Regions from separate parts of the Fenollaria sporofastidiosus genome, predicted to be linked through region 1. Evidence: predicted binding sites of a transcription regulator. Region 1 holds the regulator's gene; the other holds the start of a gene.

What was found. Region 1 encodes HrcA, which represses chaperone genes, less so after heat shock. Its sites were predicted from a motif close to TGTTAGCACTCNNNNNNNNNGAGTGCTAACA; they were not measured.
Region 2: KO172_RS06570 (co-chaperone GroES) is a predicted target of HrcA. The motif match lies at 8,357-8,387, and genes of this name have one in related genera.

Annotation. Positions count from the first base shown of each region.
Region 1 covers NZ_OW968186.1:1,083,739-1,095,338, forward strand. Annotated here, with positions in the region: gene KO172_RS05230 (N-acetylmuramoyl-L-alanine amidase family protein) at 1-1,233, shown strand, start outside; gene rdgB (RdgB/HAM1 family non-canonical purine NTP pyrophosphatase) at 1,243-2,409, shown strand; gene KO172_RS05240 (leucyl aminopeptidase) at 2,409-3,854, shown strand; gene KO172_RS05245 (lipid II:glycine glycyltransferase FemX) at 3,916-4,908, opposite strand; gene lepB (signal peptidase I) at 5,058-5,687, shown strand; gene lepA (translation elongation factor 4) at 5,697-7,502, shown strand; gene hemW (radical SAM family heme chaperone HemW) at 7,502-8,626, shown strand; gene KO172_RS05265 (HD domain-containing protein) at 8,636-9,211, shown strand; gene hrcA (heat-inducible transcriptional repressor HrcA) at 9,380-10,408, shown strand; gene grpE (nucleotide exchange factor GrpE) at 10,419-10,940, shown strand; gene dnaK (molecular chaperone DnaK) at 10,967-11,600, shown strand, end outside.
Region 2 covers NZ_OW968186.1:1,333,381-1,344,980, forward strand. Annotated here, with positions in the region: gene KO172_RS06530 (hypothetical protein) at 707-958, opposite strand; gene KO172_RS06535 (ABC transporter ATP-binding protein) at 1,147-1,845, opposite strand; gene gltA (NADPH-dependent glutamate synthase) at 1,870-3,243, opposite strand; gene KO172_RS06545 (sulfide/dihydroorotate dehydrogenase-like FAD/NAD-binding protein) at 3,243-4,052, opposite strand; gene KO172_RS06550 (DUF2812 domain-containing protein) at 4,233-4,832, opposite strand; gene KO172_RS06555 (branched-chain amino acid transport system II carrier protein) at 4,832-5,551, opposite strand; gene KO172_RS08245 (branched-chain amino acid transport system II carrier protein) at 5,563-5,769, opposite strand; gene KO172_RS06560 (branched-chain amino acid transport system II carrier protein) at 5,739-6,143, opposite strand; gene groL (chaperonin GroEL) at 6,399-8,024, opposite strand; gene KO172_RS06570 (co-chaperone GroES) at 8,036-8,320, opposite strand; gene KO172_RS06575 (DNA-3-methyladenine glycosylase family protein) at 8,493-9,158, opposite strand; gene KO172_RS06580 (ABC transporter permease) at 9,262-10,575, opposite strand; gene KO172_RS06585 (DUF4162 domain-containing protein) at 10,565-10,744, opposite strand; gene KO172_RS06590 (ABC transporter ATP-binding protein) at 10,767-11,468, opposite strand; gene KO172_RS06595 (redox-sensing transcriptional repressor Rex) at 11,468-11,600, opposite strand, start outside.

The sequences.
Region 1 (11,600 bases):
ACAATTAAGCCTAATCAAGATAATTATGCACATCTTTCAACTATAGTTGCGACTACTTATAATAACAGAGATGCTATATTATTTAAAGGCTTAAGGGGCAAGTACAAGGCTATGATACTTAATAATCCAGACAGGCTTGTTCTTGATTTTGATAGCGCAATCTTTGATGATCCTGAACTGTATAGAGAGTATAGGATTGCCTTTAATGGCATCAAGGGTGTAAGAGCTAGTCAGTTTGCAGACAATGAAACATCACTAGCTGATAAGAATGTAAGAGTGGTTATAGATCTTGAGGATAGTGCTATTGATTATCAAATAGATGATACTAATGATGGCCTTGTCTTCTACTTAAAGAGTTCAATGAAGAACTTCTACACTTATGACGGTAGAACTTTTATGGTCAAGAATACTGAAGGCAGAGTTTCTGATTACTATTATGATAACAATAAAAAGACTGTGACTATGAATGTTGAGACTTATAAGAACATTGAGACTGGAACTGAAAAGTTTAAAGATCCATTCATAAGTTCACTTAGCATAGAAAGAGCGGCTAATGGCTACACTTATACCATAAATCTAGTAAGAAATGTACTCATAGAAAAGCTTGATACTAGAGAAGCTGACTATGCAATTAAACTAAGTAGAATTATAAACAACAAGCCATCTGACTACTTGATTATGATAGACCCGGGTCACGGAGGAAAGGACCCAGGAGGAGTATCAAAGATTGATGGTTCTAGTGAAGTTGACTTTATCCCGATAGTTGCTAGAGCTTTGGAGGCAAAACTTAAGGCTGCAGGCTACAATGTCATGAAAACTAATGATACTATCGATGAATATGTTGATATTTTCGAAAGAGCTAAGATGGCTAATAGTGTTAACGCAGATGTATTTATAAGCATTCATGCGAATGTTGCTGATTCACCAGCTGCATCTGGCTTTGAGGTTCTTTACTCGAGTGAAGCAAAGCATAAGAACAAGACTAGAAATCAAAAAGAGCTTGCGACTTGCATACTAAACGCTGTTGGAGACCTTGTAGGTAACAAGGGCCGTGGCCTTAAGGAAGGCGCCTATGTTGTTACAAGAAATACCAATATGCCAGCAGCTCTACTTGAGATGGAGTTCTTATCAAACAAGAAGGGTCTTGCACTACTAAAGAGCCAAGCCTACCTTGACAAGATGGTGGATGGTTTATTCAATGGTATAGTAGATTACTTGAACAATTATTATTAGAGGTTGATTATGAAAAAAGTTGTTGTATCGACAAATAATGTAAATAAGTTAAAAGAGATTAAGTTAATATTTCACGAGCTAGGCTACGAAGTTCTTTCTAAGAAGGAAGCAGGCATTGCTGACTTTGATGTTGAAGAGAGCGGTACTACGTTAGAGGAGAACGCCTACATCAAGGCGAAGGTTCTGCGTGATATGGTGGAGTGTGCAGTAATAAGTGACGACTCAGGTCTATTCTGCGACGGACTATATGGCGAGCCAGGTATATACTCAGCACGTTATGCAGGTGAGCACGGCGATGACCACAAGAACAACGAGCTCTTGCTTAAAAATCTTGAAGGTAGAGACAGAACTGCTCACTTCAAGAGCGTCATTTGCTTTATAGACGACAATCATAAAGTCTTTTATGGACATGGCAATGTCGATGGCGAGATACTTCATGAGTACAGAGGCGAAGGCGGCTTTGGCTATGATCCACTCTTCTTACCAAAGGGTCATGACAAGACTTATGCAGAGATAGGCACAGAAGAGAAGAACAAGTTCTCTCATAGAAAGAGGGCCTTAGAAGATATAAAGGAAAAGATCTTACTTGAAGAAAGACATGAGGATTTATATAAAAAGGTTGATTTTGCACTTAAGCTTGATGAGATGAAAAATATATTCAGAGTGAACAAGATAGCTGATGGTTCAAGAAGAGAAAACGATGCTGAGCACAGCTTTCACGCGGCAGTTCTTGCGCCAGTATTTAAGGACATGGGAAAGTTTGAAGTTGATGCAAATAAGACAGCAGTCTTGCTTTTATATCATGATTTAATTGAGATATATGCAGGCGACACATATTGCTATGATACTAAGGGCAATGAGGATAAGAAGCAAAGAGAGAATGCTGCAGCAGATAAATTATACTCAAAGCTTGGCACACTTGGCTCAGAGCTAAGAAAGTACTGGGATGAATTTGAAGCTTGTGAGACTAATGAAGCAAAGTATGCAAATGCACTTGATAGGTTCCAACCACTCTTGATGCACTTTGCCTTTAACTCACATTCGTGGCAAGATCACAATATAACAAAAGAAGCCGTTCTTAAGAGGATGGCACCTATAAAGATATATTCAGACGAGATGTATGATTTCGTATTGGATTATGTAGAAAGTCAATTTAAGAAAGAGGAGATGAAGTAATGAAGATTACACTTAACAAGAAGAATGGTATCAAAGTTTTACCGGTATTTGAAGATGACAGAGAGTTTTTTGAAAAGGCAGAAGGACTTGACGCCTTAGTAGAAAAAGAATACTTCACAGGCAAGGCGAGCGAAGTATTTGCAAAGCTTGGCGAAGATGACATCATATACCTTGGCCTTGGTAAAAAGGACGAGATCACTACAAAGAAGATTATCGTTGCTTTCTTTGAACTAGCAAAGGCACTTAGAAAGTATAAGATTAAAGACGCAAACATAATTTTCAACAAGAAGCTTGATAAGATTTGCTACAAGACTACTATGAAGGCAATAGTTGATGGCCTTGCATGCTTTGATTATGACTTTGATAAGTATTTATCAGAAGATAAGAAGGGCACAAAGCTTGGCACTATCAACATAGAAGTTCTTGCTGACAAGGTAGACAAAGTTAAAGATGCTGTAGAAGAAGCACTTAATATAGCCGAAGGATATTCATTAACTAAGGATTTAGTTAACACTCCTGCCATAGACATGTATCCAGAAGTTTTAGCTAAGAGAGCTAAAGAAGATCTTGAGCCGCTTGGCGTTACTGTTGAAGTGTATGGCAAGAAAGAGATAGAAGAGCTTGGCATGAAGGCATTCTTAGCAGTTGCAGTTGGTTCTGACAGAGAGCCAAAGCTTATAGTTATGAAGTATATGAATGGCGAAAAAGATGATAAGCTTACTGCACTTGTTGGTAAGGGTTTAACATATGACTCAGGTGGATATTGCATCAAGCACCCACAAGGCATGGCAACTATGCACATGGACATGGGTGGAGCAGGTGCTGTTATAGGCGCAATGCACGCTATTGCCAAGAACAAAGTTAAGAAGAATGTTGTAGCAGTTGTAGCTTCATGTGAAAACTTAATCTCTGGCAAGGCATATAAGACTGGCGACCTAATCGGTTCTATGTCAGGCAAGACTATAGAAGTAGCAAACACTGATGCTGAAGGTAGACTTACTCTAGCAGATGCTATATACTATGCTGGTGAAGTGCTTAAGGCTGACAGGATAGTTGACCTTGCAACACTTACAGGAGCGTGCGTTGTTGCACTTGGCTCATATAGAACAGGTGTTGTTACAAACAACGATGAGTTTATGAATGAAATGCATGAAGCATCTAAGAAAGCAGATGAAAAGCTATGGGTAATGCCTAACGATGACGAGTATAAGGACATGGTTAAGGGAACTATGACTGATCTACTTAACTCAGTACCTGGCGGCGCTGGTATGATCACAGCTGGTATGTTCCTTGAAAACTTTGTTAAGGAAGGAACTCCTTGGATACACATGGACATAGCAGGAACTTCAGACACTTCAAAGGACTATGCACAATACAAGAAAGGCTCAACTGGAGTACCAGTTAAGACTCTTTATTATTTAATAAACTCTGAACATACTTGCTAATATTTTAATATATACAAAGCGAAAGCTCTTCTCAAACGAGAAGAGCTTTTCTAATGCAAAATTATTTACTTAAATATTTATTATATGCTTCTTCGTCTACAACTAAGTCGAACTCACCTATAAACTCAGTGAAGTCCTCTTCGTTTAAGAAGCCTCTTTTGAATCTGTATAGACCATCTTCATCATCAAGCTTAAATATGCCGCCAAAGTCGTAGCGCATAGCGCCATGAGCCTTTGCATACTTAATCATCTCCCACTGCATTTGATAGTTTGGCATATAGTTTCTGTGAAGATTGTTTGATGCACCGTACATATACCACGCGTAGTCCTTATACATGATGAGTATCGCGCTAGATAGAGGAGTAGCTTCAAAGTCTGTTAAGAAAATCTTCGCATCGTAATTATCGATGAGCCTTTTGAAGTAGTCCTTCGGTCTATATGTTATGCCGTTACGCTCAGCCATGACCTTAGTTTCTTCGAAGAATATCTCTAAGTCCTCATCACTTTGTGAGATGCGAGTCGTAACATTTTTCTTGTAGCTTAGGCGAATGTTGTAGCGAGTCTTTGAGTGGAAGCCTCTCAGTATATCATCCTCAGACTTACTTATATCGATGATGGCGTTCCTTCTTGGCTGTATGAAGCTATGCTCATCAGTGCCTCTCGTTCTTAGTTTTAATTCTGCACCCTTGTATAGCTCAAGAAGTTTCTCATCATAGAGAACGGCTGGATCGAATCTTAATAAAAAGGCATCCTTGAACTTGTCTAATTTTTTCACTTCATCAACTAGAGCTAAAACAGTTTTCTTATCATATATATCGCACACTGGTCCTCTGTTCGCATATAATAAGTACTTATCATCTACCGCCTTGACAGATAGTATACTCATAGTAGCGTATATAGCTCCATCTTTTTCTAAGTAGACATAGTCTTCGGACCAATTATTTTTTATCTTCGCCCACGCTCTGTCCTGAGTCAAGAAACTGTACTGAGACTTGCGAAGGAAGTCGTCGTATCTTTTTACTTCGTTTGCATCATTTAAGTTTAATATAGGCATCTAATCTATCAACTTCTTTCTAATTATATTGCGTTTATACTATAAACATTATAACACAAAGTATTCTTCCTTGTATAGAGATAAAAAAATTCATCATTCTTATGCAATTAGAGTGCAAAATATGTTATAATTAAAAAGGAGGTCTTTGTATGGAGAACAATTTTAACAATAATGATAATAATATAAATGATAATATAGATATTGAAGCAAAAGCTGCGAGTGAAAATGAAGTTTTAGAAGCGGCAGAGGCGCTTGCTAAGGCTAAAGCCGATGACATAAAGTCGTGGATAGTCTCTATCGTTTCGACGGTTGTCATAACACTTTTCTTAGTAAACTTTGTCTTTGCTCTAACAAGGGTAGAGGGGATATCGATGGAGCCGACTCTACATACAGGTGACAGGGTCTTTGAGTGGAAGCTCTTTAAGTACTTTAAGGAGCCTAAAAGACAAGATATAGTTGTCATTAAGGGAGAGAAGACAAACGGCGACCACTATATTAAAAGGCTCATTGGTCTACCAGGCGATGTTATCGATATCATCGATGGTGAGGTCTTTGTCAATGGCAAGGCACTTGATGAGCCATACTTAGATAGAAAGACTAGCGAACAAAACGGTAACCACTGGGTTGTGCCAGAAGGATGCTACTTCGTTATGGGTGACAACAGAGAAGGAGGAAACTCTTATGACTCGAGAAGTTTCGGCCCTATAGAGAAGTCATATTTACAAGGTAAGGCCGTGTTTAGATTTTGGCCTTTGAATAAATTAAAATTATTTAGATAGGATGATAAGATGGATCAAAAATATATTCGTAATTTTTCAATAATTGCTCACATAGACCACGGTAAATCTACTTTGGCTGACAGAATTATCGAAAAGACTGGACTACTTACTCAAAGAGAGATGCAATCGCAAGTTTTAGATAGCATGGACCTTGAAAGAGAAAGAGGAATAACAATTAAATTAAAGGCTATACGTCTAATATATAAAGCGAAGGATGGTCATGACTATATCTTTAACCTTATAGACACACCGGGCCACGTCGACTTTAACTATGAAGTTAGTAGGTCACTAAAGGCGTGTGAAGGTGCTATACTAGTTGTTGACGCAACTCAAGGTGTTGAAGCGCAAACATTATCAAACGTGTACTTAGCTATAGACCAAGACCTAGAGATACTTCCTGTTATTAATAAGATGGACTTACCGAGTGCAAGACCTGAAGAAGTTAAGGAAGAGATTGAAGATATCATTGGCCTTGATACTAGTGAGGCGCCACTTATTAGTGCAAAGAGCGGACTAAACATTGAAGATGTTTTAGAAGACATAGTAAAGAATGTACCACCACCAAATGGCGATAAGGACAAGCCACTTAAGGCTCTTATCTTTGACTCTGTATACGATGCTTACAGAGGCGTTATCTGCTACATCAGAGTTTTTGATGGCGTGATTAAAAAGGGTACAAAGATCAAGATGATGCAAACGGGATCTACTTTTGAAGTTGATGAAGTTGGTGTAAACAATACATCACTACTAAAGAAGGATACACTTGAAGCGGGAGAAGTAGGTTATTTCACTGCACAAATAAAGAATGTAAAGGACGCTAGAGTAGGTGACACCATCACATATCTTGACAATCCTACTGCTGAGCCACTAAGTGGATATAAGAAGGTAGTACCTATGGTTTACTGCGGTATATATCCAGCAGAGGGCGAGGACTTCAACAGCGTTAGAGAAGCACTTGAAAAGCTACAAGTTAACGATGCCTCACTTGTTTTTGAAGCAGAAAACTCAGCAGCACTAGGCTTTGGTTTTAGATGCGGCTTCCTAGGACTACTTCACATGGAGATAATTACTGAAAGACTAGAAAGAGAATTTAACCTAAGCATAATTACTACTGCTCCATCAGTTATATATGAAGTTCATAAGAAAGATGGCTCAACAATATTTATACAAAACCCATCCAACCTTCCTGATCCAAGCGAGATCGATTACATGGAAGAGCCAGTCGTTGATGCAGAGATTATGACTCCAAAGGATTATGTAGGAGCCATCATGGACATATGCCAAAACAGACGTGGTGAGTTTATAAATATGGAGTATCTTGATCAAACAAGAGTTACACTTCACTACAAGATGCCGTTAAACGAGGTTATATATGACTTCTTCGATGCACTTAAGTCCAACACTAAGGGCTATGCATCGCTTGATTATGAAATTTCAGGTTATCAAAGAAGCGATCTTGTTAAGGTTGACATACTTATCAACGGCGACCTAATCGATGCGTTCAGCTTGATACTACACGAGTCGAATGCTTACGAAAGAAGTAGGTCCATAGTCGAAGGACTAAAGGATGTTATACCAAGACATCAATTCCAAATACCATTGCAAGCAGCCATCGGCTCAAAGATTATAGCCAGAGAAACAATCAAGGCACTTAGAAAAGATGTTCTTGCAAAGTGCTATGGCGGCGACATTTCAAGAAAGAAGAAACTACTTGAAAAGCAAAAAGAAGGTAAGAAGAGGATGCGTCAAATCGGCTCAGTAGAGCTTCCACAAGAAGCTTTCTTATCAGTATTGAAGTACAAGGAAAAGAAATAATGAATAAATTAGGAATATATATACATATTCCTTTCTGTGAAAGAAGATGTAAATATTGCGATTTTACATCTTCTATTTTTAATCAAAGCAGAATGAAGGAGTATCTAGAACATTTATTATTAGAGATAAAAAACAATAAGGAGCTCTTAAAGGATTACGTAGTCGACACTATATTTATAGGTGGAGGCACACCATCATTATTAAGCGTAGATGAATTAACTCGCCTTGTGAATGGCTTAGCTGAGGCTATAATCTTAGATGAGACTTACGAGTTTACCATAGAAACAAATCCAAACTCCATAAGTGAAGAAAAGTTACAAGCATATAGAGAGCTAGGCATTAATAGAATTTCTATAGGAGTACAAAGCTTTAACGATAGACTGCTTAGAATCATAGGCAGGCTGCACACAGGTGAGGAGGCGCGAGAGAAGATAAAATTAGCGAAACAATATTTTGACAATCTTAGTCTTGATTTTATATTCTCACTACCTACAGAGACTTTATCAGATGTGATAGCGTCGATCGATGCAGCAAAGGACTTAGGCGCCAATCATGTATCGCTTTACTCACTTATACTTGAGGAAGGAACTAAGCTTACTAGCTTAGTAGACAGTGGCGTATATAGAGTGAACGACCAAGTGACAGATAGGCTCATATATAGAAAGGCAGTAAGTCACCTTAAGGAGCTTGGATATAAGCAATACGAGATATCAAACTTTGCAAAGGATGGCTATTACTCAAGGCACAATTACAAATACTGGTCCATGGATGAGTACCTAGGACTTGGCATGGCGGCTCACTCACTTATTAAGGACAAAAGATTTTTTAATTTGGATACATTTAACGAGTACTTTGACGATGTGAAGAAAAATATTTATCACGACGAAGAAGACTTAAGTAAAAAAGATAAGATAAGTGAGTATATAATTTTTAAGCTAAGGACTAACGAAGGTATAATCATAAATGAAATCAATAAAAAATACGATATAGACTTTGAAGATATATATAAGGAAGAATTAACTAAGGCAATGAACGAAAAGCTACTTAAAAAAGATGGCGGAAGATACTTTTACACAGAGCTTGGTAGGGACCTTGCAAACCAAGTGGAAATACTTTTTGTATAAGGAGAGGCTATGGACGAGATAATTAAAAGAGCAATTGAGTATCTAGATAATATTTTTAGTGGCAACTCAGACGGCCACGGCGCTGATCACAGCCTAAGAGTGTATAGGAACGCTTCTATGATAAGGGCGGCTTATAAATGCAATGAGCTCTACGTAGATTTAGGAGCTCTTCTACATGACGTGGACGATCATAAGCTATTTAATAATAAGCACAATGAAAACGCAAGAAAATTTTTAAGTGATAATAATTTTGATGTCGAGGCGATAGAAGATATTGTAGAGATTATTAACTCAGTTTCATTCACAAAGAACAAGGGTGCTAAACCAAAGACTCTTGAAGCGTGTATAGTGCAAGATGCAGACAGGCTTGACGCGATAGGTGCAGTTGGCATAGCGAGGACCTTTATGTATAGCGGAAGGCATAAGCGTGGCATAGAGGACTCACTAAAACACTTCGACGAGAAGCTTTTACTATTAAAGGATATGATGAATACGGATCAAGCAAAAAGGCTCGCTGATCAAAGAGATAAGTTTATGAAAGAATTTTTATCAGAGATTAATGACGAGCTTAATAATAAACAATAGATTACTATATAGAAGGCGATGATAATATCGCCTTTTTTATATTTATAAGGCTTTTTGAATAAAAATTTTAAAAAAAAGTAAATATTTTTCAAAAAAGCTTGATTTTTTTATTTTATTGGGTATAATAGAAATAGAGTTAGCACTCACTAGGTAAGAGTGCTAACAAAAATGATGGAAGGTGATCAATTGGATGAGAGAAAATTAAAGATTTTAAAAGCTATAATCAGCTCATACAATGAAACAGGTGAACCGGTTGGCTCGAGACTTGTTGCAAAAGACGAGTCCATTGGTCTTAGCTCGGCAACTATTCGTAACGAGATGCAAGACCTTGAGGAAGCGGGCTACTTAATCAAAACTCATCTTTCTAGTGGAAGGGTGCCATCACAAAAAGCGTATAGACTATACGTCGACATGGTGCTTAAGCAAGACTTTGAAAACTTATCTTCATCAGAGAAGAAATTTTTCTTAGATGATATAAAGGATAAGTCGAAGAACTTAGATAGTATGATAGGAAAGATGTCAAAAGTTTTATCAAGCTTAACAGACTTTACATCGCTAGCCTATATAAGAAAGAGCGGTGCTACAAAGCTTAAGAGCTTAGAGCTTTTAAAAGTCGACGATAAAAAAATACTTGCCATCTTTGTATATGAAAACTTTGCTATAGATAAGACACTGATAACACTTAATGAAGATATAAACGAAGAAGAGCTACAGTACTTTAAGGATATTTTAAATAAGAATTTAGCTGGTAAGTCGATTGACTCGGTTGATTTCGATTCTTTAAAATATGAAAAGGAAAGCCTTCTTAAGTATAGAGACATTCTAGAGAGTGTTTTGGAAAAGTTTTCACAAGAAGACAAGGCAAATAATATGAACAGCATATTCCTTGAAGGGATAAATAAGATTTTAAACTATCCAGAGTATGCAGACTTTGATAAGGCTAAAGAGCTTATAGAGCTTCTCGAAGATAAAAGAGGTCTACTAGATTTGCTTGAGAGTGAAAATTTGGATAAGGATCTTGTTATCAAGATAGGCAATGAAAATGATATAGATATCTTCAACAACATTGCCCTAGTTTTAAAGAACGTAAACATCTTAGATAATGAAGTTACTTTTGGATTAATAGCTCCAATGAGAATTGACTACAAAAAAGTTCTTTCTATATTTGATGATTTTCATATGGATGATTTATTTTAGGAGGGATTAGATGAAGAAAGATAAAAGTATTAATGAAGATATGGATAATGAAAAGCTTATAAATGAAGAAGCTAGCGAAGAAAAAGAGACTAGTGAAGATCAAGACGGCTTAGCAAATGAGATAAACGACATGCAAACAAAGCTTGTAAGACTACAAGCGGACTTTCAAAACTATAAAAAGAGAGTTGAGAAAGAGAAGGACGACCTTGTATCGATAGGCGTTGTTAGCATCGCAAATCAAATACTACCTGTCATTGATAACTTCGAGAGAGCCTTGGAGCATGACAGCGAGAGTGGTTCTTTTAAGGAAGGTATGGTACTTATCTATGAAGGACTTAAGGATGCTCTTAAAGCAAAGGGCATAGTTGAATTAAAGGCACTAGGCGAGGACTTCAATCCAGATTTTCATCAAGCGGTATCTATGGGCCACAACGATGAGTATAAAGAAAATCAAATCATAGAAGTATTACAAAAAGGTTATGAGTACAATGGCAAGGTTATTCGCCATGCCATGGTTATTGTAAATAAATAAAAAAATTATTAAGGAGGAAATATATTATGGGAAAAATAATTGGTATTGACTTAGGTACAACAAACTCTTGTGTATCAGTAATGGAAGGTGGAGAAGCTATAATCATTCCTAACGTAGAAGGTAACAGAACTACTCCATCAGTTGTTGCATTCACAAAAGACGGAGAAAGATTAGTAGGAGAAACAGCTAAAAGACAAGCTATAACAAATCCAGACAGAACTATATCATCAATCAAAAGAGAGATGGGTAGTAACTACAAGATTGACATAGACGGAAAAGATTATACACCACAAGATATATCAGCAATGATATTACAAAAATTAAAATCAGACGCAGAAAGCTACTTGGGAGAAAAAGTTACAGAAGCAGTTATCACTGTTCCTGCATACTTTACAGACGCTCAAAGACAAGCTACTAAGGATGCTGGCAAGATCGCAGGTCTTGAAGTAAAGAGAATTATTAACGAGCCAACAGCAGCAGCACTTGCTTATGGCATGGACAAAGAACACGGTCAACACAAGATTATGGTATATGACCTTGGCGGTGGTACATTCGACGTTTCAATACTAGAAGTAGGCGACGGTGTATTTGAAGTACTTGCTACAAGAGGTAATAACAAACTTGGTGGAGATGACTTCGACCAAAGAATTATAAATTATA
Region 2 (11,600 bases), 250 kb from region 1:
TGCTGGCAAAGCAGACATAGCCTCTACGGCCTTATCCATCTCTTCTTTTTAGCAGTATACTCAGCCATAGAACTTTCATATGTCTCTTTAAGTTCATCTAGTTTAGATTTAAGTTCGTCTAATTTAGTTTTCCTTCATCTAAATCAGCCTTATTTTTATCTAGTGTTTCTTTACTATCATCTAAAGTTTTCTTATTATCTGCAAGTGTTTTTCAGCATCACTTATAGATTCATTATATTTTCTTTTACCATCATTATAAGACTTTCTTGCATCAGATAATTTAATATTTGCATCATCCAATTTATTTTAGCATCATTTAGTTTTCTTCTGCATCTAATATCTTTTCATCAGCTTCATCTATCTTTTCTTTTATATCTGATTTAATGCTTTCAAATTTTCTAATGATCTTTCATTAAAAGCTGTAATTAGTTTCTTTCTGCTAAGTCCAACAATATCCTTATATTCTTTATCTGTAGTTTTAAACCGTTAATACCGTCTATAAGTATTCTCGCTTTGCTCTCATCAGTATCATTAAAAGCGTCTTTGAGAACATAAGCAAAAAGTCATAATCTCCTAGGCCTTTCTTGCTAGTACCTTTCATAACTGTAGACATATTTTCTGCAGAAACGACCTTTCCTACTATAGTAAATTTATATTTTTAAAATCTTTTGCTTTCAAAATCGAATTTAGATTTTGCTCTCAAACTCTAATGTATCACCAATATTAAAAGAGCTTTTATAGGATATGCGTCAATGACTATCTCATTAATGTTTTCAGGCATCCTACCTTCAATAAGTTTAGGAGTTGATATTCTATCGGGTATTGACTCAATGCTTACTATCGCCTCATTTTTAGTCTCTACCATGTCTTCACTATATACATACTCTATGTCTTTTATATTTAATATAGAGTTAATAATATCTTTATCTTTATCCTCTAATGAAAATTGTGAATTCAAATATAAATCAGCTAAATTTGATTCGTCAATAAAGGTGTCAGCGGTTTTCTCATTAATGGACCTACTGACTTTAGGCCTGTATAAACAAATACACCAAGAGTAATCAATAAAACGATAGATATGAATCTACCTGGAGAATTTTAACTTCTCTAAAATATCTTTCCATAAAGCAGTTTTTCATAAAATCACTACCATTCTATTTCATCTATAGATTGAATATTTTCGTTAACGTACATATTTCTAACTCTGGAGTCATTAATTTCTATTACTCTGTTTGCTATTGGAGTAATTGCTTTATTATGTGTAATAATAACTACTGTGTTGCCGTCCTCCAAGCTTCTTCTTTGTAATAACTTTAATATTTTCTTACCTGTATGGTAGTCAAGTGCGCCTGTAGGTTCGTCACACAATAAAAGTTTTGGATTTTTAGCAATAGCTCTTGCTATGGCAACTCTTTGTTGCTCTCCGCCAGAAATTTGTGACGGGAAGTTATTGGCTCTATCTTCAAGTCCAACATCTTTCAAAACTTGCATTGGGTCAATTGCATCCTTTACTATTTGACTAGCAAGTTCAACGTTTTCAAGACATGTTAAGTTTTGAACTAGATTGTAGAATTGAAATACAAAGCCTATATCATATCTTCTGTAAGTGGTAAGTTCTTTTTCATTGTATTTTTGTATGTCTTTGCCATCAATTAGAATTTCTCCTTCATCAGCAGTATCCATACCTCCAATTATGTTTAATAGAGTTGACTTTCCTGCTCCTGACGGGCCAACTATAACAACTAATTCACCTTTATTAAATGAAAAATTAATATCATTGTTAGCAACAATAACGCTATCGCCCATCTTATACCTTTTATACATATGTTTTACATCTACAAACATTTTCTCACCACTACCTTAAACTAACTATTTAGAAAGTGCCTCGTCAATAGCTTTTGCCGCCTTCTTTCCAGCACCCATTGCTTCAATAACAGTTGCGCTTCCTGTTACTACGTCTCCACCTGCATATACATAATCACGTGAAGTCTTTTCTGCATCATTAACAATGATGCAGCCTTTTTCATTAAATTTAATGCCTGTACTTGTTTCTTTAATAAGTGGATTAGGTCTTGTGCCAAGTGCCATGATTACAACATCAGCATCTATTTCAAACTCTGAGCCATCAATCTTAATTGGTCTTTGTCTGCCTGATGCATCAGGTTCGCCTAATTCCATCTTTATGCATTTTACTTTGTTAACGTCACCATTTTCATCTGCTAGAATTTCAATAGGACTAGTTAAGAACATAAAGTTAATGCCTTCTTCTTTTGCATTTTCAATCTCTTCTCTACGTGCTGGCATATCTTTATCTTCTCTTCTATAAACAACTGTAACATTTGATCCAAAACGTCTTGCAGTTCTAGCTGCGTCCATCGCAACGTTTCCTGCTCCTACAACAACTGTATTTACACCTACTCTGATAGGTGTTGCAGTGTCTTCTAGATATGCTTTCATTAGATTTGTTCTTGTTAAATACTCATTTGCGGAGAAAACACCGTTATAGTTTTCGCCTGGAATATTCATAAATACTGGAAGCCCAGCACCTGTGCCTATAAAGATGGCATCATACTCATCCATAAGCTCATCTACAGTTACAGTTCTACCAAGTATTGTATTTAATTTGATGTTAACTCCTAAAGATTTAATGTTTTCAATCTCTTTCTTAACAACTCCGTCCTTAGGAAGTCTAAATTCTGGTATACCATAAGTTAAAACTCCACCAGCTTCATGAAGTGACTCTATTAATGTTACTTCATAACCCATTTTTGCTAAATCTGCTGAGCAAGTAATTCCAGAAGGTCCGCTTCCAACAACAGCTACTTTTTTACCATTGCTTTTAGCATCTTTCTTGATTCGAATACCGTTCTTTAGTGCATAATCACCAGCATATCTCTCTAATTTACCTATAGCGATAGATTCGCCTTTTTTACCAAGAATACATGTCATTTCACATTGATTTTCTTGAGGGCAAACTCTTCCGCATACAGCTGGAAGTGTAGTATATTTAAACAATTCCTCAGCGGCTTCACCAGGTTTATTCTCTGCAAGCTTATGTATAAATGAAGGTATGTCTATGTTCACTGGACACATCTTAACGCATTGTGGATTCTTACATTGAAGGCATCTTTTGGCCTCTATAACACACTCATCCTCTGTATAACCGTAACATACTTCTTCAAAATTCTTAATTCTTTTATCAGGATCTTGATATTTTACTTCAGTTCTTTTAAATCTATCCATTATCTTAATCCTCCTATCAAATTGCAGAAGTGCTTTCCTTCCTTCTCTACCTTGGAATATTGTCTTGATCTTCTTAAAACTTCGTCCCAATCAACTAAGTGTCCGTCAAACTCAGGTCCATCTACGCAAGCAAAAACAGTCTTTCCATCAACAGTCAATCTACAAGCTCCACACATACCGCTTCCATCTACCATGATTGTGTTCATTGAAACTATTGTTTTAATATTGTGCTCTTTTGTTTTTAAGCACGCAAATTTCATCATTATCATAGGTCCAACAACGATTGCATATGTATATTTCTTGCCTTTATTTGTAATTAGATCTTCTAAACAATTAGTAATAAGTCCGTTAAAACCGTATGAGCCGTCATCAGTTGCAACATAGACGTTCTTAGCAATCTTTTTCATCTCATCTTCTAGTATGATTAAATCCTTGCTTCTAGCTGCAATAATAACATCTACATCGACTCCGTTGTCATGCATCCACTTAACTTGTGGATAAACAGCTGCTGTTCCTAAGCCTCCAGCTAAAAATACTATAGATTCTTTCTTAAGTTCTTCAAGTGGAATGTTTATAAAATCACTAGGCTTTCCAAGTGGTCCACACACATCTTTTACTGTGTCACCTACATTAAGTTCTCCTAGCTTTTGAGTGGTAGCACCAATCTTTTGAACAGCTATCATAACAGTGCCGTCTTCTGGATTGCTATCACAAATAGTTAGAGGTAACCTTTCTGACTTTTCGTCGATAATAATAATTAAAATTGTCCAGGTAGAGCTTTTTGCAATATCTGGAGCTTTTATGTACATAAGAAATGTATTTAAAGCAATATCTTTTTCTCTGTAATTTCGTACACTTTAAAACCTCCTCGATAAAATTTAAGTACTCAAATATACATATATGATATCATAAAACAAGTAAATTTTCAATATTTTAAAATAAATAGGCTCACAAAATGAGCCCCTTTACTTATTATTTCACTTAATATTTTACTCTTTAAAATTTATTTTCTCAAAGTTTAAGAATAATATAAATATCAAAATTAATAATTCAATAGCAACTAAAATTTGTACAAATAGTTTGTTTTGTTCAAATGTGCCTCCAAACACTCTAAAGTACGATAAAAGGAGTGGTATAAATAAAATTATTGCTAATATAAGTTTGTTTTCCATCTGTCTTCTATAGTAGTATTCGTTGTCATCTACGCCTAATACTTCTTCTATGCTCTCGCCAACTTTTGGTTTTGCTAAAACATATATGTGAGTAGCAAAAAGACTAGCTTTATAAGATATATCTTTAGAATTACTATCAAATGTTGCTGCCATAAATGAGAATAACGATATTTGTGATGCGCTTATAGGATATTGAAAAATTTCAATATCATTCTTCCTCGCATATGCTAGAAATGATTTAACATCTTTTTCTGGGCCCTTGAAATAATAAACTTTGTATTCGTATTTAGACTCTGTTTCTTCAAATTCAAAAAATGAACCTCTTAAACTGCTTAATTTATAATTCTTTTCTCCTAAATCATTAAGCCACTTTTGCATTGAATATATGGGGTCTAAAAATTTTTTAAACTTTTTCATTAAATAACTCCATTTTGATTATTGTTGCTCATGGCCATCTCAAGTACTATAAACGCAAAGCCAAAAACAACTGCAGGTATTACCCATGCAAAGCCTTCTGATCCTAGTGGAATTCTATCTAAGAAACTTCTAATTTGTTCGAATTTTCCGATATTAGCAATAGTATCAAGTAAACTTGCCATAAATGCTCCAAGTGTTGCGCCTTTATATATAGCTTTATACTTAATGCGAGTATCAAATAAGTTCAATAATATTATGACAATTGCAACTGGATATAAAACAGAAAGTATTGGTCCTGAGAAAGTTATTATAGAATCTACGCCATTAGTTGATACTATAGCGCTAAATAAGCACGTGAAAATAACTATATGTTTGTATTTTAACTTACCATGAGTTAAGTCTGAGAAAAACTCTCCTGCTGTTGCCGTAAGACCTATAGATGTAGTAAGACACGCAAGAGCAACGGTTAAAGCTAAAGCGATTGTACCGTATTGACCCATAATCTTGTTTACCATAAATATCAAGTTAGCGACTCTGTTAGGATTATCAGCATCTATAGTAAGAAATTCGCTTCCAGTACCGCCTATGAATACAAGTCCGCCATAAACAAAAGCTAAGCAAAGTGCAGCAATAATCCCAGAGATAACTGTCATCTTGAACATATCATTTTGGCTTGTGTAGCCTCTTTTCTTAACGCTGCTAATAACTATTGTTGCCATAATTATTGATCCTATGGCATCCATTGTTTGGTAACCTTCCTTAAAACCTTTAACAAAGTTAAGAGTGCTACCAGTGTTTTAGGCACTCCAATAGGTTTTATAATTGATAATATAATTATTGTAAATAGAATAACTAAAAGTATTGGTGTTAATATTGAGCCTATCTTGTCTACTACTTTTGATTGGTTTAATGTAAAAATAATGTTAAACCAAAGAATACTATAGCTACTAAGATTGGGCTGACATTACCAAATAAAGGTTGTATTGCTATTTCATATGTAGTGGCGCATGTTCTAGGTATTGCAAGTAAGGGTCCTATACATATCATTATTAATGAGCCAAATAAAATTGAAAATGTTTTGTTTACCTTGCCTGCAACATCTTCTAGCTTTCCTCCAGCTTTAGCTGCAGCTACAACTCCAAGTATAGGCAGTCCTATACCGGTCATCATAAAGCCAATCATTGATAGGAACCACTTGTCACCAGATATAGCTCCAAGTGTTGGTGGGAAAATAAGGTTTCCTGCTCCTAAAAACATCGCAAATAATGCAAAGCCAACTACCAATGTGTCAATAATTTGTTTTCTTTTCACTTCAATCCCTCCAGTACCATAGTTATTATACTATATCTATTATTTAATGTAAATATATTTTAGCATTTTGTAACGTTCTAAAGTATTATTGTTAGTGCTGTTAGGTGTATATGAATAACAGTGCTAAAGCAAAAGGTATATGACATTATATAAGTCAGATTAATTATGTATGATAATATATAAAATCTTATCATACATACAAACATAAAAATAACTCACAGCCTAAGCCATGAGTTATTTTTATATTTATTTTGTCTACATCATTGGCATTCCACCAGGCATGCCTCCAGCCATTGGCGCATCTTCCTTAGGAATGTCTGCTACTGCTGCCTCAGTTGTTAATATCATTGATGCAACTGATGCTGCATTTTGAAGAGCTGATCTAGTTACCTTTGTTGGGTCAACTATGCCTGACTTAATCATGTCAACATATTTGTTATTAAGCGCGTCGAAACCGATACCATCTTTTTCGTTCATTACGTTTTCAACTACAACTGATCCTTCAAGACCTGCGTTTTCAGCAATTTGTCTTACTGGTTCTTCAAGAGCTCTTAGTATGATCTTAACACCAGTCTTTTCGTCGCCTTCAAAGTCATCAACTATAGCTTTCAAAGCTTTGATTGAATCAGCTAAAACTGTTCCACCGCCTGGTACTATACCTTCTTCAACAGCTGCTCTAGTTGCTGATAAAGCGTCTTCGATTCTAAGCTTTCTTTCTTTTAATTCTATTTCACTAGCTGCACCAACTTGAACAACTGCAACGCCACCAGTTAATTTAGCTAATCTTTCTTGCATCTTTTCTCTATCGAAATCAGAATCCGAAGCTTCGTATTGAGTCTTGATTTGTTTAACTCTAGATTCAATTTCTTCTTTATTTCCTGCTCCATTAACAATAACAGTTGTTTCTTTGTCAACTTTTACCTTTTGAGCAGTACCAAGTAGATCTATTGTAGCTTCTTTTAGGTCATAACCTAGTTCTTCAGAAATAACTTTTGCACCTGTTAAGATAGCAATATCTTGTAGCATTTCTTTTCTTCTGTCACCAAAACCTGGAGCTTTAACTGCAACACAGTTGAATGTTCCTCTAAGTTTGTTAACAACAAGTGTTGCCATTGCATCGCCTTCAATATCTTCAGCTATTATCAATAATGGTTTTGATTGTTTAACGATTTCTTCAAGTACAGGAAGTATTTCTTGAATGTTTGTAATCTTCTTATCAGTAATCAAGATATAAGGATTGTCAAGTTCTGCTACCATCTTATCAGTATCAGTTACCATGTAGCTTGAAACATATCCTCTGTCAAATTGCATACCTTCAACTACTTCTAATGTTGTACCCATTGACTTAGATTCTTCTACTGTTATAACTCCGTCATTACCAACTTTATCCATAGCATCAGCTATAAGTTTACCAATTTCTTTATCTCCAGCTGAGATTGAAGCAACTTGTGCTATAGCATCTGATGATTCAACTTTCTTTGAGTATGATTTAATAGTTTCAACAGTCTTTTCAACAGCTTTTCTAATACCATTTTGTAGTATCATTGGGTTAGCACCTGCAGCTATATTCTTAAGTCCTTCTCTGATTATAGCTTGAGCAAGTAATGTTGCTGTAGTAGTTCCGTCACCAGCTATATCGTTTGTCTTAGTAGCAACTTCTTTTAATAATTGTGCACCCATATTTTCAAATCTGTCTTCTAATTCGATTTCTTTTGCTATAGTAACACCATCATTAGTAATAAGTGGTGAACCAAATGTCTTATCAAGAACAACGTTTCTTCCCTTAGGTCCTAGTGTTACTTTTACAGTGTTTGCAAGTATATTAATACCTGCTTCCATTTTATGTCTTGCTTCTGCATTGAATTTAATATCTTTTGCCATAGTAATACCTCCTAGTCTTCTACAACTGCAACAATGTCAGCAAATTTTAATACAGTATATTCTACTCCATCGATCTTTGCGTTAGTTCCTGCATATGTTGAGAATATAACTTTATCTCCAACTTTAATTTCTTTTGCTTTCTTTTCATCATTAGTGATATCAGCACCTATTGCTATAACTTCTGCCATAACAGGAGCTTCCTTTGAAGCACTTGGTAGTACAATGCCTGATTTAGTTTTTTCTTCTGCTTCTAATTTTTTAATAACTATCCTATCGGATAATGGTCTTAATTTCATAATCTATTCCTCCTTACAATTTTATATAAATTCGTTTGTTAGCACTCGTCACTATTGAGTGCTAACAATTATTATATTGTAGTCAATATATTAAATATACAAGATAACATAATTTGAATTAAATAGAAATATTGAATAATTTTATTTATTATCTGTTCTATTCTCTTCTTTTTCATCTTTTAAAATTTTCTCTCATATAATAGAATAGATATTGTTGTGCGTATCCTGAAAGCTCACCGAATCTTCTTTGTCCATCCTCTTGTATAAGCTTCTTATTTTTCACTTCTCCTCCGTAGTAAAGTTCCTCCATGACTCTCTTAACCCAAACGTCGACCGGAAACGAGTCAGTTCTGCCTAAGCCAAATAGTAATATGCATTGAAAGACTTTCTCGCCTATGCCTGGAACTTCTAGTAATGTTTTTCTAATATCATCTACACTCTTCTCTTTAAGTTCATCAAAGTTAATTAAGCCTTCCTGAACCATCCTTGATGCAATAACTATCCTTTCAGATCTAAACCCTGCTCTTGCATACTCTTTTATATCTTCTGCTTTTGCATTTGACAGAGCCGCTGGACTTGGAAAAGCATAATACTCCTCATCATCAAATGGATTATTAAGTCTTTCTCCATACATATGAGAAATTTTCTTTATAGTGTTCTTGATGTTCTTTATCTGATTGTTAGCACTTATAATAAATGATATGTATGTTTCAAACGGATCTTGCTTAAGTATCCTCATACCGCCACCAAAGCCAATAGCCTTGCTTATTACTTCGTCGTTAAGAGAAAGTTTTTCTTTTATCGCATCGTAATCAGTATTTAAGTCAAAATAGTTCAAAATTTCATTTTCATCTGAAAATCACCCACTATCTCTATAGCACCATCTATAGAGCGTGCTTCTAAAACCATATCTCTAAATATAAATCTATATGCTTCTTCGTCTAGCTTTTCCATCTGAATGCTTGACCGCACTCAAATATATGAGAAGGGACAAAGCTAGTCTGTCCCTTTAATATTATCTTATTCATTATTTTATTCTTCTTATCCTCTCTTAATACTTTAAACGCTTGCTTTAGTGTCATTCTGTTTCCGTATTGAAGTGTACCTAATCTGTATATGTCACAAGCTAATTTATAAATTAAATATGCTGATATTACAAGTATTGCAAATGATATAGCTACCTCAGCGATTGATATATTTAACATACCTGCCCTTATAAACATGACAAATGGAGATGTTAATGGGAAGTATGATAAGAATGTAACAAAACTAGATTCCCATCCAGTAGTTAATGCAAATATAGCTCCAAAATAAGCAAGTACTATCAAAATAGTTGCTGACGATATTGACTGACTTACTTCTTCTATCTTGTTTACTAAAGCTCCAAGTGTAGCAAATATAAATAAATATAAGAAGAAACCCGCTATCATAAACAATATAAATATAACTAAAATTTGTATTGGTGCGCTTGTCATGCTAAATAATCCTGACCAAAATTCTTTATTGAATATATATCCTACTCCAAAACCTATAAATATGGCAGAAACTTGTAGAACCGCACTAAATACTGTTGCTAATACTTTGCTTAATATCAAGTACTTTGGTTTAGTTGATGTGATTAAAAGCTCCATAGTTCTGTCGTTCTTTTCTTTAGCAACAGATGTTGCAGTTATTTGACCATATGTTAGTATAATCATATATAACAAGAATAACAAGATATAGATGATAAAATAGTTTTGCTTTGAGTCTTTTCCTAAGATGACTTCATTTATTTGATATTGATTTGCTTCTAAGGATTTTATTTTAGAATAGTCAATACCTTCTGCTTCAATAAGCTTTTTGTATCTGTATTCATTTAAGACTCTGTCTAAGCTATCGCCCATATCAGTAAGTTTAGAGTTTAATACAAATTTTTGAATTGAGTCAGCATCGATAATTGCACCTCTATCAAGTTCTTTACTTAGTACATCATCTTTAAGCTTTTCTTCGTCAGTATATATATGAACTTCATAATTGCTTAAAAATGATTTTAATTCACTTTCGTCGACGCTCTCATCATTTATAATTATTCCTAGCTTTTGTGTCTTACTCATTTCATTTGTGATTGATTTAAATAAATTGCCTTGAATAAGTCTTGGTGCAAAGGCTGCAAGCAAGGCTAAAACAAAGAATATCGCAGTAGTTATCTTATACGATTTATTTTTTATTAGCTGCTTGAACTCAAATGAAGTAATTAATTTTATCTTATTTAGCATCGTTATCACCTACCGCTTCTATAAATATCTCTTCAAGACTTGGCTCATACTTGGCTATAGCTCTAAAATTATCTTTACTTATAGCATAATTAGCTAGTTCACTAGCTTTATCAGATGTTCTTACAATTATCTCATTGTCACTAATCTTAACATTATCTTGTCCGACCATATCAAAATATCTTGTAAATAATTTACAGCATCATTGTAAAACTTAGTCTTAATCTTCCCTCGCCCATATTTTTCTTAATTTCTTTAAGATCTCCAGTCAAAACATTGCTGCCATCTTTAATAAGAGCGATATTGTCGCAGAAGTTTTCAACATGGCTCATTTGATGTGATGAGAATATTAATAAAGTACCACTAGCAACAGCTTCTTTGATTAAATCAATAAGTATTTGTGAGTTAACTGGGTCAAGACCAGAGAATGGCTCATCAAGGATGATGATATCTGGCTTATTTATAAAGGTTTGTATGATTTGTATCTTTTGTTGATTACCCTTTGATAAAGTATCAAGATTTTTTGATTTGTATTCACTTAGCTTAACTTTTTCAAGCAGCTCAAGTGCATTATCATGACTTTCTTTTTTAGAAAGTCCTTTTATTCTTCCAAAGTAAATAAGCTGATCAAGTATGGCAGTTTTTGCGTACATACCCCTCTCTTCAGGTAAATATCCAAGTTTTATCTCTTTTCTATCAATTGGTGCACCGTCAATCAGTATCTCTCCGCTATCAGCTTTAAAAACGTCCATAAGTATCCTTATGGTAGTCGTCTTACCAGCACCGTTCCTTCCTAAAAAAGCAGTTGAACTACCGGAGCTTGTCTCTAAGTTAATTCCGTGTAAAACTTCTTTTCCAGCGAAGGATTTTTTAATGTCAATTAATTCTAGTTTCATTAATTACTCTCCTTTCTAGGTCTGCCCCTCTTCTTTGACTCTCTATATAGTCCTAATTTTTTATCATATACAATATCTTTTGCTCTATTAACATAGTCATCACTTGTGAAAGTGCCATCGTTTTTGCATTTA